DNA from 2 places in the Caballeronia jiangsuensis genome. Region 1 is predicted to be linked to the other one. Evidence: riboswitches for the same ligand, from Rfam matches in the RefSeq annotation. Region 1 holds a riboswitch; the other holds the start of a gene.
What was found. Region 1 has a riboswitch for thiamine pyrophosphate ahead of thiC (phosphomethylpyrimidine synthase ThiC). Riboswitches for the same ligand answer to the same signal wherever they lie in the genome.
Positions count from the first base shown of each region.

Region 2: it holds a riboswitch for thiamine pyrophosphate, as region 1 does, so the genes downstream of both, PQR08_RS24645 (FAD-dependent oxidoreductase) here and thiC (phosphomethylpyrimidine synthase ThiC) in region 1, are expected to answer to the same signal.

Region 1 covers NZ_JAQQDB010000009.1:48,767-56,355, forward strand. The annotation lists gene PQR08_RS11660 (DUF4397 domain-containing protein) at 1-76, opposite strand, end outside; gene PQR08_RS11665 (tetratricopeptide repeat protein) at 467-1,993, shown strand; gene PQR08_RS11670 (YadA family autotransporter adhesin) at 2,094-3,521, opposite strand; gene PQR08_RS11675 (hypothetical protein) at 3,824-4,078, opposite strand; gene PQR08_RS11680 (EamA family transporter) at 4,152-5,093, opposite strand; TPP riboswitch at 5,338-5,479, shown strand; gene thiC (phosphomethylpyrimidine synthase ThiC) at 5,626-7,557, shown strand.
Region 2 covers NZ_JAQQDB010000025.1:68,811-76,399, reverse strand. The annotation lists gene PQR08_RS24655 (thiazole synthase) at 1-711, opposite strand, end outside; gene thiS (sulfur carrier protein ThiS) at 735-932, opposite strand; gene PQR08_RS24645 (FAD-dependent oxidoreductase) at 949-2,097, opposite strand; TPP riboswitch at 2,281-2,405, opposite strand; gene PQR08_RS24640 (ABC transporter ATP-binding protein/permease) at 2,637-4,379, shown strand; gene PQR08_RS24635 (glutamate synthase subunit beta) at 4,447-5,913, opposite strand; gene PQR08_RS24630 (glutamate synthase-related protein) at 5,995-7,589, opposite strand, start outside.

The DNA of each region.
Region 1 (7,589 bases):
CGTCGGAGCTTCCGCCGCAAGCGGAGAGCAAAGCGGCGACGGCGGCGAGCGCGGCAGCGGTGCGGATGAGCTTCATGGTTCCACCTTTTTCTCTGGTTCTTTTCTATTCGAGTCCGTGGCGCGTGTGCGTGATGCTCGGCCTGAGACTCTCCCTTGTTGACCTTCCCTGCCCGCTTGCGACGAAGTTGATTTCGAAGACTCAGCGGAACGGGCGTTCGCATTGAGCAATCGACGTGCCCCTGATCGGTGCGTGAGCACGTGATTGGGCCGCGAAGCCTTGTGGGATAAGGTTTTGGTTTCGTTAGAGGATTGCTTCGGGAAGGTACGAGCGGCGAGTTCGGCACGACGACACGGCTGCAAATCCCACGATAGAAACACTCAATTTTCCAATCTGGCGAGTGGCAAATCGAAACCGATCGATAGAATCGGTGACGTGGTTCGCAAGACATTCGGAGTCGTTTCAGGGATGCAGGATGATTTTCAGTCGATATATAAGCAGGCGGTCGAATGCTATAACGCTGGCCAATGGCAAGGCGCTGTGTTTTGGAGTGAACGATGTCTGAGCATCGAATCGGATAACGCGGATGTGCTCCATTTGCGTGGTATCACCGCGCTTGCGCTTGACGATGCAAAAGACGCGCAACGCTGGGTTCTGAAAGCAATCGAGCGTTCGCCGAATCCGGTCTTCCTCAATACGCTCAGCGTGATTCAGACGCACCTGGGCGCATTCGCCCGCGCCGCAGAAAGCGCACGAACCGCACTCGGAATCGCAACGCAAGGCCACCCGGACATCGATAGGAGCATCCTGCTCTATAACCTCGGTCGCGCGCTGCAATTGGATTTGCGCTTTGCGGAAGCGGCTGCGATATATCGAGATGTGATCGATCTCAACCCCGGTCATGTCGAGGCGCATAACAATCTCGGTGTGTCCTTAAGATCGCTTGGCCAGCTCGACGCGGCCGTCGAGCAACTCCATCATGCCCTGGCGATCCAACCGGCGAATCCGGTAGCTCATGGCAACCTCGGTCACGCGTTGCTCGCGTCGGGTCGATACAGGGACGCGTGGCCGCATTTCGAACATCGATGGGCTACGTTTCTGGATGAGCGCGGCGATTCGAAGATCAATCCTCCGAATCTGCCGATGCCTCAATGGAAAGGCGAAAGCACGCGAGCAGATCGGGATCGTCTGCTGATACTGCACGAGCACGGGCTGGGTGACACGCTTCACTTCTGCCGGTATATCCCGATGGCGATGGAGCGTTTCTCCCAGGTCGGCTTTGCCGGCCCCGAACCTCTTCGGCGCCTGTTGAGCCGCGCTTTCGGTTCGACGTCATCGAAGTTCGTGTACCTCGATGCGACGCGAGTCGATTTGCGACAGTGGGACATGTACAGCCCGCTGCTGTCACTGCCGATGGCGTTCGACACGGATGCCGACTCCATCCCGGCCGCGGTTCCGTACTTGCACGCGGAACCGCGCGCAGCGCAGCGCTGGTCGAAACGGCTCGCCGGCCTGCAAGACTCGGCACGGCCGCGTATCGGTCTTGCGTGGGCCGGCGGCGGGCTGCTGCCGGGAGTGGATGCGAGACGAAGCATGCCGGTCGACAAAATCGACGCGCTCATATCCTGGCCGCATGCGCTCTGGATCAGTTTGCAGAAGCCAGTGAGCGACGCGAAGAAACTGCAACGGCGGCAGCGCGTGCATATCGTCGACTGGATGAACGAGATCGACGATTTCGCCGATACCGCCGCGCTCGTCGCATCGCTGGATCTCGTGATCTGTGTGGACACATCTATAGCGCATCTCGCCGGCGCAATGGGCAAGCGCGTATGGCTGCTCAATCGACATCAGGGCTGCTGGCGCTGGATGCGCGATCGTGAGGATACGCCGTGGTACCCGAGCATGCGAATCTTCAACCAGAAAACGTGTGGCGACTGGGAAGGAGTGCTGGCACGCGTGCTCGCGGAACTGGAACGGGACGCCTGGCGGTCGTAGTCTCAAATGGCGGACCCGGGCACATCGTTATCGATGTGCCCGGGTCCGAGTGTCATCAGATGGAACTGGCGGAATGCCGCCCGTTCTATCGAACGTGTGCTTACCAGCGGTAGCCCGCCTGAGCCTTGAGGGCGGTCGAACCACCATTTGCCGACGAGACACCGACGCCCAGGTTAAGGTTCATCGTCACCTGATAGGCCGCGGCGACGCCGACTGCGGTCGCGCTGCCGTAGTTGCCGACCGCCACGCCGGCCCACTTCTCGCCCGGGTTCAGCACCGGAATGCTCGGGATGGCCAAGGCCGACGCCGCTGCACGATCAGCGTAGCGTTCCATGTCTCGCCGCGTGCTGGCGATCGCCTGATCCGTATAGGCTTTCTCGCCTGCGACGGCCTGATCGGTGTAGGCGTTCGCTTGCGTGATCTTGTCATTCAACTGATTGACGTTGACCGCATCCGTGCCTTGCGTGCCGGCCGCGACGTTCGTGATCTGACGCTCGCTGCCTGCCGCGCCGACGGACACCGTATTTGCGCGATCCGCGACGGAGTTCGCACCGAGGGCGACCGAATTGTCGGCGCTGGCGTTCGCGTTCGCACCCATGGCGGTGGCGTGCGTGCCCGATGCCGTGGCGGTTTCACCGGCGTCGCCACTCGCTGCGAAGAGCGAGTCGGAGACGGCAGCGCTGACGACCGGAGCTGCGGCGCGCACGGTCGACTGGAGCATCGCGCTCCGGACAAGCCCGTTGCCGCCCTGGAGAGCCAGGATGTCGGCGGTGTTTTGCGCGACAAGTTGGCCTACTGCGTTCAACTGGTTCATGTTGACAGCGTCGTTGCCGTCGATGCCGTCGGCGACGTTGATAATCCGACGCCGGTCGCTCTCGCTGCCGACGCTGAAAACGTTCTCTTGTCCGCCATCGCTGCTGCCATTGCCGATCGCGACAGAGTCAGTACCTGAAGCAACCGCCGTGAAGCCGATCGCGACTGAACTTTCACCACTCGCAGTGGAATAAAAACCCATCGCCGTTGCACGCTCAGCAGACGAGGTCAACACGCCCACGGCAATCGCACCCTTGCCAGCTTTCGTTTGCTCACCAATGGCGATGGCACCTTGAGAAGCTCTCGCGTTTCCGCCGATGGCGACGCCGCTCATTCCGGCCTGCGCGAAATCTCCGATGACAACGGGACCTATCGACGGACCTGGTACATAGTCCCAACCGTCTAACGTAAACGCCCTCGTGTAGTTTCCGATCAAAACGGCTCCCGGACCATCGGCATTAACTTGGTGATCGCCGATCATGGTCGCCAGTGCATCTGTATGGTTGTCGTCGCCATAGATATTCGTACCGTCTCGCGGCACGGGCCCCATCCAAGACTCGCCCAACGTGTTGTTCCAGCCTGTGATCGTCCCGGCCGAAGCACCGGAACCCGCCAGAACGGCCATGCTAATCAACACCCCCGTCATGACCGGCTTAAACCGAATTTGATTACGCTTCATATATAATTCCCCGATAACAAAATATTTGATGTACATCCCTCGCTGCGTTCGAATTCCGGCCAAGGTTCCCGAACGTAGCTTTCTTTTTCGCTCACGCGAAAATCACTTGCAACACGTGTTATCTCGCTGCCCGCAAATTACTGGCATTCCGCCGTATCACGGATAACGAGACATCAGAATCGCTTTGTTTGATGTTTTCAGGCGTTCGAAGAGTCGTTTATGACGAACGTCCACCGTAACAATCAGTAATATGATTGTTTGCGGACAGCATTATAGTCAGACGATTGAAGGCACTGTTGATTGCACCGCTTTTTGACAAATCACAGTGAGTTAGGCCGTCAACTCTTTGCGTCGCTGAGAAAGGGGCTGAAATCGGAAGGCGTGTTTAGCGTTGTGCCGTCGACCAGTTCGTCGTCACTGGCTCTTCCATGACGCTCCATGACCTTGATGAAGATGTCCTGTTCGCCGCCATTCGCGTGAATAGTCGACTTGCCCGACATCTCGCTGACCGTCTGCGCGACTTCTTCCAAGAACCGGGCATTTTCCCGCGTGTTACCAAATCCCGTGACACTCGGATTGAAATGCCAGGGCAAGTGCGAAGACAGGTCGTTTCACTCTGCCGGCTTCAGGCGCGAAAGCCGTTTCGCGTCAATTCACAACCAGCGCTTAAGCCAATCCCCGCCGCCGATAATCAAACCAGAACGAAAGCCCGACCGAAAGCAAAATCACGACCGTCGCGATAACAGTCCATTGCGTGATGATTTCCCCGAGCAGCAACGCCCCCAGCAATACCGCAACGACCGGATTCACATAAAGACAACTCGTCGCGACAATCGTGCTCGTATTCCGAATCAAAAAGTTATACGCGACATACGCCGCCATTGATCCGATCACCACGAGATAAATAAACGAAAATCCCGCGCCGACGCTCATATGCGTCACCCGCTCGCCCGCCGCCAGCGCGATACCCGTCGCGATCAATCCGCCGAGCCCGATTTGCAAAGCCGTCGACATCAGCAGATCCGAAGGCTGCGGCAGACGCGTCGCCAGATGCGCGCCGCCCGCCCAAAAAATCGCGGCGCACAGAATCGCCAATGTGCCGACGGTCGAACTAGGAGAAGGATCGCCGTGATTCAGCAGCACGATGCCGATGAGACCCAGCGCCACCGCGAACCATTCACCCCTGGCGACCCCGCGCCCGCTCAACGCGGTGAAGATCGTCGCGAAGAGCGGCACGGTGGCCACCATCACCGCAGCCGTGCCGGTTCCCACCGTGCGCATGCCGTAGGCCATCATCCCGCTCGACAAACCCTCCAGCAATGTGCCGACGATCGCCGCATTGCGCACTTCCCGCGCGCTGGGCCACACCGCCTTGCGATGCACGGCGATCACGAAGAGCCCGACACCAGCGCACAGGTTGCGCAAACCGCCGAGCATGAGCGGCGGAAACGACTCGAGCGACAAATGAATCCCGAGATACGTCGAGCCCCACACGAGATAAACGACGGCCAGCGCAAGCGCGACCTGCCCTTTGAACGAGCGCGGCGCGCGAAACGGAAAACGGTCGGGGAAACTGAACGGCAGACGCGGCGGCGGCAAAGCGGACATGCATTACTCCGCGACGGCTGCGCGCCGGATAACTGCAAAAGGAACAGGGAAATACGCTGCGGCGACTACCAGACTGAACGGCATGACGGGACGAAAGAAGTGCGATTGCGCGAGGAGAGACCGCGCGATCCTCGGGAAAACCCCGATAATCCGCGGAGCCCGACATTATGCAGTAAGCACGGAACGCGTTTGCACAACTTTACGAATGGTTGCCAAGACGCCACGCCGCGGTGTAACGTGTCGGCTGCTAACGCGGGGGTCCTGCGTTGCACATCGCGATCTCGATCGGTTTTATCGACGAAATCGCTTCGTGTGGCGTGGGTGAGAAATACCCTTTGAACCTGATCTGGATAATGCCAGCGCAGGGAAGCGTTCGGGTTCCATGGTTTGCAGCATCCAGCCACTTCTTCCGGACCCGTACCTTTCCATCTCGTTCCTCCCTGTTTAGCTCCTGAATCAGCCGAGCTCGACTGCGTTCGTGTGTGCGTCGTCGTGCTTCGGCAATAAACCATCCCTACAGGAGAGACAGCACATGAATGCCAACCCGAAGTTCCTGTCCGAGAATGCCGTCGTCGATGCCGCCGCCATCGCGCCGCTGCCGAACTCGCGCAAGGTCTACGTAACCGGCTCGACGCCCGACATCCGCGTGCCGATGCGCGAAATCACCCAATCGGACACCCCCGACGGCTTCGGGGCAGAGAAGAACCCGCCGGTGTACGTGTACGACACATCCGGTCCGTACACCGATCCCGACGCGAACATCGACATCCGCGCGGGTCTGCCCGCCGTGCGCGCGCAATGGATTGAAGCACGAGGCGACACCGAACAGCTCGACGGACTGTCGAGCGAATTCGGCCGCGAGCGTGCCGCCGATCCGAAGACGGCCGAACTGCGCTTCCCCGACCTGCATCGTCATCCGCGCCGCGCGCTGGCCGGGAAGAACGTCTCGCAAATGCACTACGCGCGGCAAGGCATCATCACGCCCGAGATGGAGTACATCGCGATCCGCGAAAACCAGCGGCGCGCCGAATATCTCGAAAGCCTGAAGCAGAGCGGCCCGAATGGCGAAAAGCTCGCCGCGATGATGGGTCGCCAGCATCCGGGCCAGGCCTTCGGCGCGGCGGCGTTCGGCAAGGACGCGGCAAAGGAAATCACGCCCGAGTTCGTGCGCGAAGAAGTGGCGCGCGGCCGCGCGATCATCCCCGCGAACATCAATCACCCGGAAAGCGAGCCGATGATCATCGGCCGCAACTTCCTCGTGAAGATCAACGCGAACATCGGCAATTCGGCGGTGACCTCCTCCATCGGCGAGGAAGTCGACAAGATGACCTGGGCGATCCGCTGGGGCGGCGACACGGTCATGGATCTCTCGACGGGCAAGCACATCCACGAAACGCGCGAGTGGATCATCCGCAATTCGCCGGTGCCGATCGGCACGGTGCCGATCTATCAGGCGCTCGAAAAGGTCAACGGCAAGGCCGAGGACCTGACGTGGGAAATCTTCCGCGACACGCTCATCGAGCAGGCGGAACAGGGTGTCGATTACTTCACGATTCACGCGGGCGTGCGCCTGCAATACGTGCCGCTGACCGCCAATCGCATGACCGGCATCGTGTCGCGCGGCGGCTCGATCATGGCGAAGTGGTGCCTCGCGCATCACAAGGAAAGCTTCATCTACGAGCACTTCGAAGACATCTGCGAAATCATGAAGCAATACGATGTCTCGTTCTCGCTCGGCGATGGTCTGCGCCCCGGCTCCATCTACGACGCCAACGACGAAGCGCAGCTCGGCGAACTCAAGACGCTAGGCGAACTCACGCAGATCGCGTGGAAGCACGACGTGCAGGTGATGATCGAAGGCCCCGGCCACGTGCCGATGCAGCTCATCAAGGAGAACATGGACCTGCAACTGGAATGGTGCGACGAAGCGCCGTTCTACACGCTCGGGCCGCTCACGACGGACATCGCGCCGGGCTACGACCACATCACGTCGGGCATCGGCGCCGCGATGATCGGCTGGTTCGGCACCGCGATGCTCTGCTACGTCACGCCGAAGGAGCACCTCGGCCTGCCGAACAAGGACGACGTCAAGGTAGGCATCATCACCTACAAGCTGGCGGCGCACGCGGCGGATCTGGCGAAGGGTCATCCGGGCGCGCAGGTTCGCGACAACGCGTTGTCGAAAGCGCGCTTCGAGTTCCGCTGGGAGGACCAGTTCAACCTCGGCCTCGATCCCGACAAGGCGCGCGAATTCCACGACGAAACCCTGCCGAAGGATTCGGCCAAGGTCGCGCACTTCTGCTCGATGTGCGGCCCGCATTTCTGCTCGATGAAAATCACGCAGGACGTCCGCGATTTCGCCGCGAAGCAAGGCGTGAGCGAAAACGAAGCGCTCGCGAAGGGCATGGAGACGAAGGCGATCGAGTTCGTCAAGAAGGGCTCGGAAATCTACCAGCCGACTTGATGCTTGTTTTTGGCTGACAACGGCCTGTCGCA
Region 2 (7,589 bases), on a different contig from region 1:
TGCGGTGCGCCCCGCTTCGACGCCCAACGCAAAGGCCCGCGCCATCTGCGGCGGGAAAGTCGCCTGCGATACGGCCGTATTGAGCAGCACGCCGTCGAAGCCCCATTCCATCACCTGGCAGGCGTGCGACGGCACACCGAGACCGGCATCGACGATCAGCGGCACGTCCGGCAGCCGCTCGCGCAGCGTGCGCAGCCCGTACGGATTGGTTACGCCTTTGCCGGTGCCGATCGGCGCGCCCCACGGCATCAGCGCTTCACAGCCGGCATCGAGAAGGCGCCTGCCGATCACGAGGTCTTCCGTGCAATACGGCAGCACCTTGAAACCTTCGCGGATCAGCTTCGCGGACGCTTCCACGAGGCCGATCGGGTCGGGCTGCAGCGTGTAATCGTCGCCGATCAGCTCCAGCTTGATCCACGGCGTTTCGAAGACTTCGCGCGCCATATGGGCGGTGGTCAGCACTTCGTCGACGCTCTGACATCCGGCCGTGTTGGGAAGCAACGCGACGCCGTGGCGCTTCAGCACATCGAAAAAGCCGGCTTCGCCCGTTTCCGACTGGCGGCGCAGCGCGACCGTGACCATGCCGGGCCGCGCGGCGTCGATGGAGTCGGACAGCGATTGCAGCGACGGATAACGCGAAGTGCCGAGCAGCACGCGGCTCGGAAAGGTCTCGCCGTAGAGCGTGAGAACGTCGGCGGTGGATATGGTCATGATTCGATCCTTCGGTTCGGAATTCAGCCGCCCGCGACGGGCGACACGACGTCGAGCTTGTCGCCCGCGGCGAGCGTTTTCGTGGCGTGCTCGCCGCGCCCGACGAACTGGCCGTTCAACGCAACCGCGAATGGCGGCTTCGCGCCGAACGCGGCGAGCGCTTCGGTAACGGTGGCGGTGTCGGGCAAATCGAAGACACGCTGATTGATGTGGATGTTCATCTCGTTTGTCTCTTGCTCAATGCGAAAGCGCGGGCGCGACCGAGAACTCGCCGTGCAGCAGCTCGGGCCAGCGCGCGGCGCCGCGGAAATCGGAGAAAGTGTCGGCATCGGCGACGTCGCCTGAAGCGAGCGCTTCGGCCAGATGACTCGCAGCATCCGCGACTTCGGGCGCGATCATGAAACCGTGCCGGTACAGGCCGTTCACGCGCACGGTCCGCGCCCCGTCCCAGACAATTGCCGGCCGATGATCCGGCAAGGTCGGCCGGCAATGCGAATTCAGTTCGAGGATGCGCGCCTCGCCGAAGCCCGGATGCACGGCGAAAGCCGCGCTCAGCAGTTCGAGCGCCGAGCGCACGCTGACGGGCGACATGTCTTCGCCTTCCACTTCCGTCGCGCCGATCACGTACAGATCGTTCTCCTTCGGCGCGATATAGAGCGGATAGCGCGGATGCAGCAGCCGCACCGGCCGCGAAAGCCCGATGCCCGGCGCATGCACGCGCGCAACCTCGCCGCGGATGCCGCGCAGCGCGGGCCACGCGGGCTTTCCGCCCAGACCACGGCAATCGATGATCCAGCGGGCGTCGGGCATTGCGTCGACCGGCGTGTTCCAGTGCGTGCGCACGCCGCGCGCAGCGAGTCCGGCCGCGAGCGCGCTCAGGGCCTGGCGGTTATCCAGCTGGCCTTCGTTCGGCAGCAGCCAGCCCTGCGCGAAGCGCGTTCCGAGCGCGGGTTCGGCCTGCGCGACCTGCGCGCCCGCGAGCTTGACGAAGCCGCCATCGAGCAGATCGGGAGGCGAATTGGCGCGCAGACGGCGCTCGAAGAGTGGCGCCTCGGCGCGATCGGCACCGTGCCACACGACGAGCGTGCCGTTGCGCTGAAAGAAGACCGGCTCGGGCAATTGCTCGATGAGACGCGGCCAGCGTTCGAGCGACGCCGCGCCGAGGCCGACCACGAGCGGCTCCGCGCTCGCCGCTTCCGCGAGCGGCGCGAGCATCGCGGCGGCGACCCACGCAGCCGATTGCGTGCCCGCCGCATCGCCGCGTTCGTAGAGCGCGACGTCATGGCCCGCGCCCGCGAGCTGCCAGGCGACGAGCCGTCCGACGAGCCCGCCGCCGACGACGGCGAAGTCCTGCCCGCGCGCGGCGCCCTGTTCGATCCTGTTCAATTCGATGTCTCCAAAGGGCGTGACGCTGCACCGCACGAGGAGACGAAGTACGCGATCTCGACCGTGCTGGCGCGACGCCACATCACGAGGACGAAATCAGCGGAGAGACCGGCTCGGCATCGGATGAAACGTGCCGGGCGGAAGAAAAATACTGGAAGAGACTGGAGGAATGGCGCGGGATTCGCGCGTTCTCCGGAAACTTCCCTCGCCGGTATTACCCGGATCGGGTGCAAAGGGTCTCTCTCAGCCTCGCCGCGCTGCCGACCGTTCCTGCCGCCGATGCACGCGAAGCACCCCTGTTTCGTCGAGGATCATTAAAACATGAAAGGCGAAGCCGCTGCAAACCGGGATTGCCCGCCTTTTATCGCGCGCGTCGGCACTCTGGCACAATGCCGCGAACATGGTTCGCCGGCCAATCGCACGAAATTAAGCGAGCGTTAAGAGAATCCCGGAACAATTTACGGGGCCGGAAAACGCCGCGCGCGGCCCGGCCGCGGACGTCACAATCGGGCGCCACGGGGCGCATCAGCAGGAAGCTCATGACCAACACTCGTACCGAAAGCACGCAGCAGAAGGCCGACGAAGTCTCGGCCTGGAGCCTCATCAAGCCCTACTGGGTCTCGGAGGAGCGCGGTTTCGCGTGGGGCCTGCTCGTCGCGATCATCGCGATCAACATGACGGTCGTGTGGATCAATGTCCGGCTCAACAGCTGGAACGCCGACTTCTACAACGCGCTGCAGAACAAGAACGTCAAGGACTTCCCGCATCTGCTGCTGATCTTCACGGGCCTCGCGTTCGCGTACATCCTGCTCGCGGTGTACGGGCGCTATCTGCGGCAGATGCTCGCGTTCCGCTGGCGGCAGTGGCTCACCAACCGGTTTCTGGAGCAATGGCTTGGCGACAAGGCGTTCTACCGTATCGAGCGCGATCGCCTCGCCGATAACCCCGACCAGCGTATTTCCGACGACCTCCAGTCCTTCGCCACCACCACGCTTTCGCTGTCGCTCGACCTGCTTTCGACGCTCGTCACGCTCGTCACCTTCATCACGATTCTCTGGACCATTGCGGGCGCGCTCACGTTTTCGCTCGGCGCCACGCCGATCACGATTCCGGGCTACATGGTGTGGGCCGCCGCGCTCTATGCGATTCTCGGCTCGCTGATCATCCAGAAGGTCGGGCATCCGCTCGTGTCGATCAACTATCAGCAGCAGAAAGTGGAAGCGGATTTTCGCTTCGGGCTGATTCGGGTGCGCGAAAACGCCGAACAGATCGCGTTCTACGACGGCATCTCCACCGAGACCGCCAACGCAAAAACCATCTTCCAGCGCATTCGCGACAACTGGTGGCTCATCATGAAGTACACGAAGCGCATGACCTTCGTGTTGAGCTTCTACGGGCAGATCGCGATCATCTTTCCGATCATGGTCGCCGCGCCGCGCTACTTCGCGGGCGCGTTTTCGTTTGGCGTGCTGATGCAGATTTCATCGGCGTTCGGCACGGTCAGCGATTCGTTTTCATGGTTCATCAATAGTTATTCGACGTTGGTCGAATGGCGCGCTACCGTCAACCGTCTGCGCGAATTCAAACGCGTGATGCGCTCGACTCATATCCGCGAGGAAACGTCGCCGGCGACGGAGCACGGCGGCATCAACCTGCATTACACGAGCACGCCTTCCCTCACGACGAACGGCCTCATGCTCGCGCTGCCCAACGGCACGCCGCTCTCGCGTGTGGCGAACGTGTCGATCGAGCCGGGCTCGCGCTGGCTCGTCGTCGGGCCGTCCGGGTCGGGCAAGAGCACGTTGATGCGTGCGCTGGCTGGTTTGTGGCCGTTCGGCGACGGCACCATCGATGCGCCCGTCGACGCGAAAATGATGTTCATCCCGCAAATGAGTTATCTGCCGATCGGGACGCTGCGCGCGGCGCTGTCGTATCCGTCGCCCGGCGGCACGTTCAGCGACGACGAATCGCGCGAAGCGCTGCGTCTGTGCAATCTGGAAGCGTATGCGGACCGGCTGGAGGAAAGCGCGCACTGGGCGCGGAGTCTGTCGCCGGGCGAGCAACAGCGTCTTGCCGCGGCGCGCGTGCTGCTGCACAAGCCGGACTTCGTGTTCCTCGATGAAGCCACCAGCGCGCTCGACGCGGAAAACGAACTGCATATCTACAACACGCTCGTGGAGCGGCTGCCGAAGGCGGCGATTCTGAGCGTGGCGCATCGCGAGTCGGTGGCGATGTTCCATGATTACAAGATCGAGATCGAGAGGGCGATGGCGGAGGTTTGAGCCACGCGCAGCCAAAACAAAAAAGGCCACGCAACTGCGTGGCCTTTTCGCATCGTCGCTCGACGACCTACCGCGGCAACTCGCTCGCCCCCATCAGATACGCATCCACCGACCGCGCACACTGACGTCCTTCGCGAATCGCCCAAACGACCAGCGACTGACCACGGCGCATATCGCCCGCCGTGAACACCTTGTCCGCCGACGTGTAATACGCCTTGTCGCCTTCCGTCGCCGCGCGCACGTTCCCACGCGCATCCTTCTCGACGCCGAACGCCTCCAGCACCGGCGACACCGGCTGGGTGAAACCCATCGCGAGCAGCACGAGATCGGCCTTCAGTTCGAATTCGGAATTCGGCACTTCCTGCATCTTGCCGCCCTTCCACTCGACGCGCACCGCGATCAGCTTTTCGACCTTGCCGTTCTTGCCTTCGAAGCGCTTCGTCGCCACCGACCAGTCGCGATCGCAACCTTCTTCATGCGACGACGAAGTGCGCAGCTTGATCGGCCAATACGGCCACACGAGCGGCTTGTTTTCTTCCTCGGGCGGTTGCGCGAGCAGTTCGAACTGCGCCACGCTCTTCGCGCCATGACGATTCGACGTGCCCACGCAGTCCGACCCCGTATCGCCGCCGCCGATCACGACGACATGCTTGCCCTTCGCCAGCAGTTGATCCGTCAGCTTGTCGCCGGCGTTGACCTTGTTCTGCTGCGGCAGGAATTCCATCGCGTAGTAGATGCCTTCCAGCTCGCGGCCCGGCACCGGCAAATCGCGCGGCGTTTCCGAGCCGCCCGCGATCACGACCGCGTCGAACTGTTCCTTCAGCTCGTCCGGCGTGATCGATTCCTTCGCCGTGTTGCCGATGTACGCCGGCAACGGATCCTTGCCGATGAACACGTTCGTGCGGAAGGAAACGCCTTCGGCTTCCATCTGACGCATACGGCGGTCGATCAGCCACTTCTCCAGCTTGAAGTCGGGAATGCCGTAACGCAACAGACCGCCGATGCGATCGTTCTTCTCGAACACGACGACTTCATGCCCCGCGCGCCCGAGCTGTTGCGCGGCCGCGAGGCCCGCAGGACCGGAACCGACGACAGCGACCTTCTTGCCCGTCTTGTGCTTCGGCGGCTGCGGCACGACCCAGCCTTCGGTGAAGGCTTTGTCGATGATCGCGTGCTCGATCGACTTGATGCCGACCGGATCGTCGTTGATGCCGAGCGTGCACGCCGCTTCGCACGGCGCCGGACAGATGCGGCCCGTGAACTCCGGGAAGTTGTTCGTCGAGTGCAGCACGTTGATCGCGCTCTTCCAGTCCTGCTGGAACACGAGATCGTTGAAGTCCGGAATGATGTTGTTGACCGGGCAGCCGTTGTTGCAGAACGGAATGCCGCAATCCATGCAGCGCGCGCCTTGAACCTTGGCGTCTTCATCCGTCAGCGCGGCGACGAATTCCTTGTAATGCTTGACGCGGGTCAGCGGTGCTTCGTACGCCTCGTGGCGGCGTTCGAATTCGAGAAAACCGGTTGCCTTGCCCATTTCTTTCTCTGTATTTGGTGAGGATCGAGCTCCCCGATGCACACGCACGGGAGAGCCTTTCTAAACGTTGCGATTCGGGCCTTAAGCCGCGATGGCGTCCTTCGACTTCTTCGCGCCGAGCTCGGTGAGCGCGCGCTTGTACTCGGTCGGGAACACCTTGACGAACTGGCGGCGAGCCGAATCCCAGTTCTCGAGCAGCGACTTCGCGCGCGGCGAACCGGTGAACTGGAAGTGACGCTCGATCAAGCCCTTGAGCAGCGCTTCGTCGGTCTTGCCGGTGTGCCACAGCGCGCGATCCACCGTGCGCTCCTGTTCGGCCTGCTGCAGCACCGGATCGAGCGCGACCATCGACTTGTTGCACTTGCCGGCGAACGTGCCGTCCGGGTCGTACACGAATGCGATGCCGCCCGACATGCCCGCCGCGAAGTTGCGGCCCGTCTCGCCGAGCACGACCACCGTGCCGCCCGTCATGTATTCGCAGCCGTGATCGCCGGTGCCTTCGACGACCGCCGTCGCGCCCGAGTTACGCACGCAGAAGCGCTCGCCCGCGACGCCGCGGAAATACGATTCGCCTTCGATCGCGCCGTACATCACCGTGTTGCCGCAGATGATGTTTTCTTCGGACTTGCCGCGGAAGTCGTTGGTCGGGCGAATGATGATGCGCCCGCCCGACAGGCCCTTGCCGACATAGTCGTTGCCGTCGCCGACGAGATCCAGCGTGACGCCCTTCGCCAGGAACGCGCCGAAGCTCTGGCCCGCCGTGCCCTTCAACTGGATATGGATCGAGTCGTCAGGCAGACCGTCGTGACCGTGCTTCTTCGCGATCAGACCGGACAGCATCGCGCCGACCGTGCGGTTCACGTTGCGCACCGGCTGGATGAACGACACATGCTCGCCCTTCTCGATCGCCGCCTTCGACTTCTCGATCAGCACGTGATCGAGCGCCTTGTCGAGGCCGTGATCCTGCACGTCGACATGCTTGCGCGCGACGTCTTCGCCAACCGGCACCTGATAGAAGATGCGCGAGAAGTCGAGACCCTTCGCCTTCCAGTGCTCGACGCCCTTCTTCATGTCGAGCAGATCGACGCGGCCGATCAGATCGTCGAACTTGCGGATGCCGAACTGCGCCATGATCTCGCGCACTTCTTCCGCGACGAAGAAGAAGAAGTTGACGACGTGTTCCGGCTGGCCGGAGAACTTCGCGCGCAGCACCGGGTCCTGCGTCGCGACGCCCACCGGGCACGTATTCAGATGGCACTTGCGCATCATGATGCAGCCTTCGACGACGAGCGGCGCCGTCGCGAAGCCGAATTCGTCCGCGCCGAGCAGCGCGCCGATCACGACGTCGCGGCCGGTCTTCATCTGGCCGTCGGCCTGCACGCGGATACGGCCGCGCAGACGGTTCAGCACGAGCGTCTGCTGGGTTTCGGCGAGGCCGAGTTCCCACGGCGTGCCCGCGTGCTTCAGCGACGACAAGGGCGACGCGCCCGTGCCGCCGTCATGACCCGCGATCACGACGTGATCCGCCTTCGCCTTCGCGACACCGGCGGCAACCGTGCCGACACCGACTTCCGACACCAGCTTCACCGAAATGCTCGACGCCGAATTCACGTTCTTCAGATCGTGAATGAGCTGTGCCAAGTCTTCGATCGAATAGATGTCGTGGTGCGGCGGCG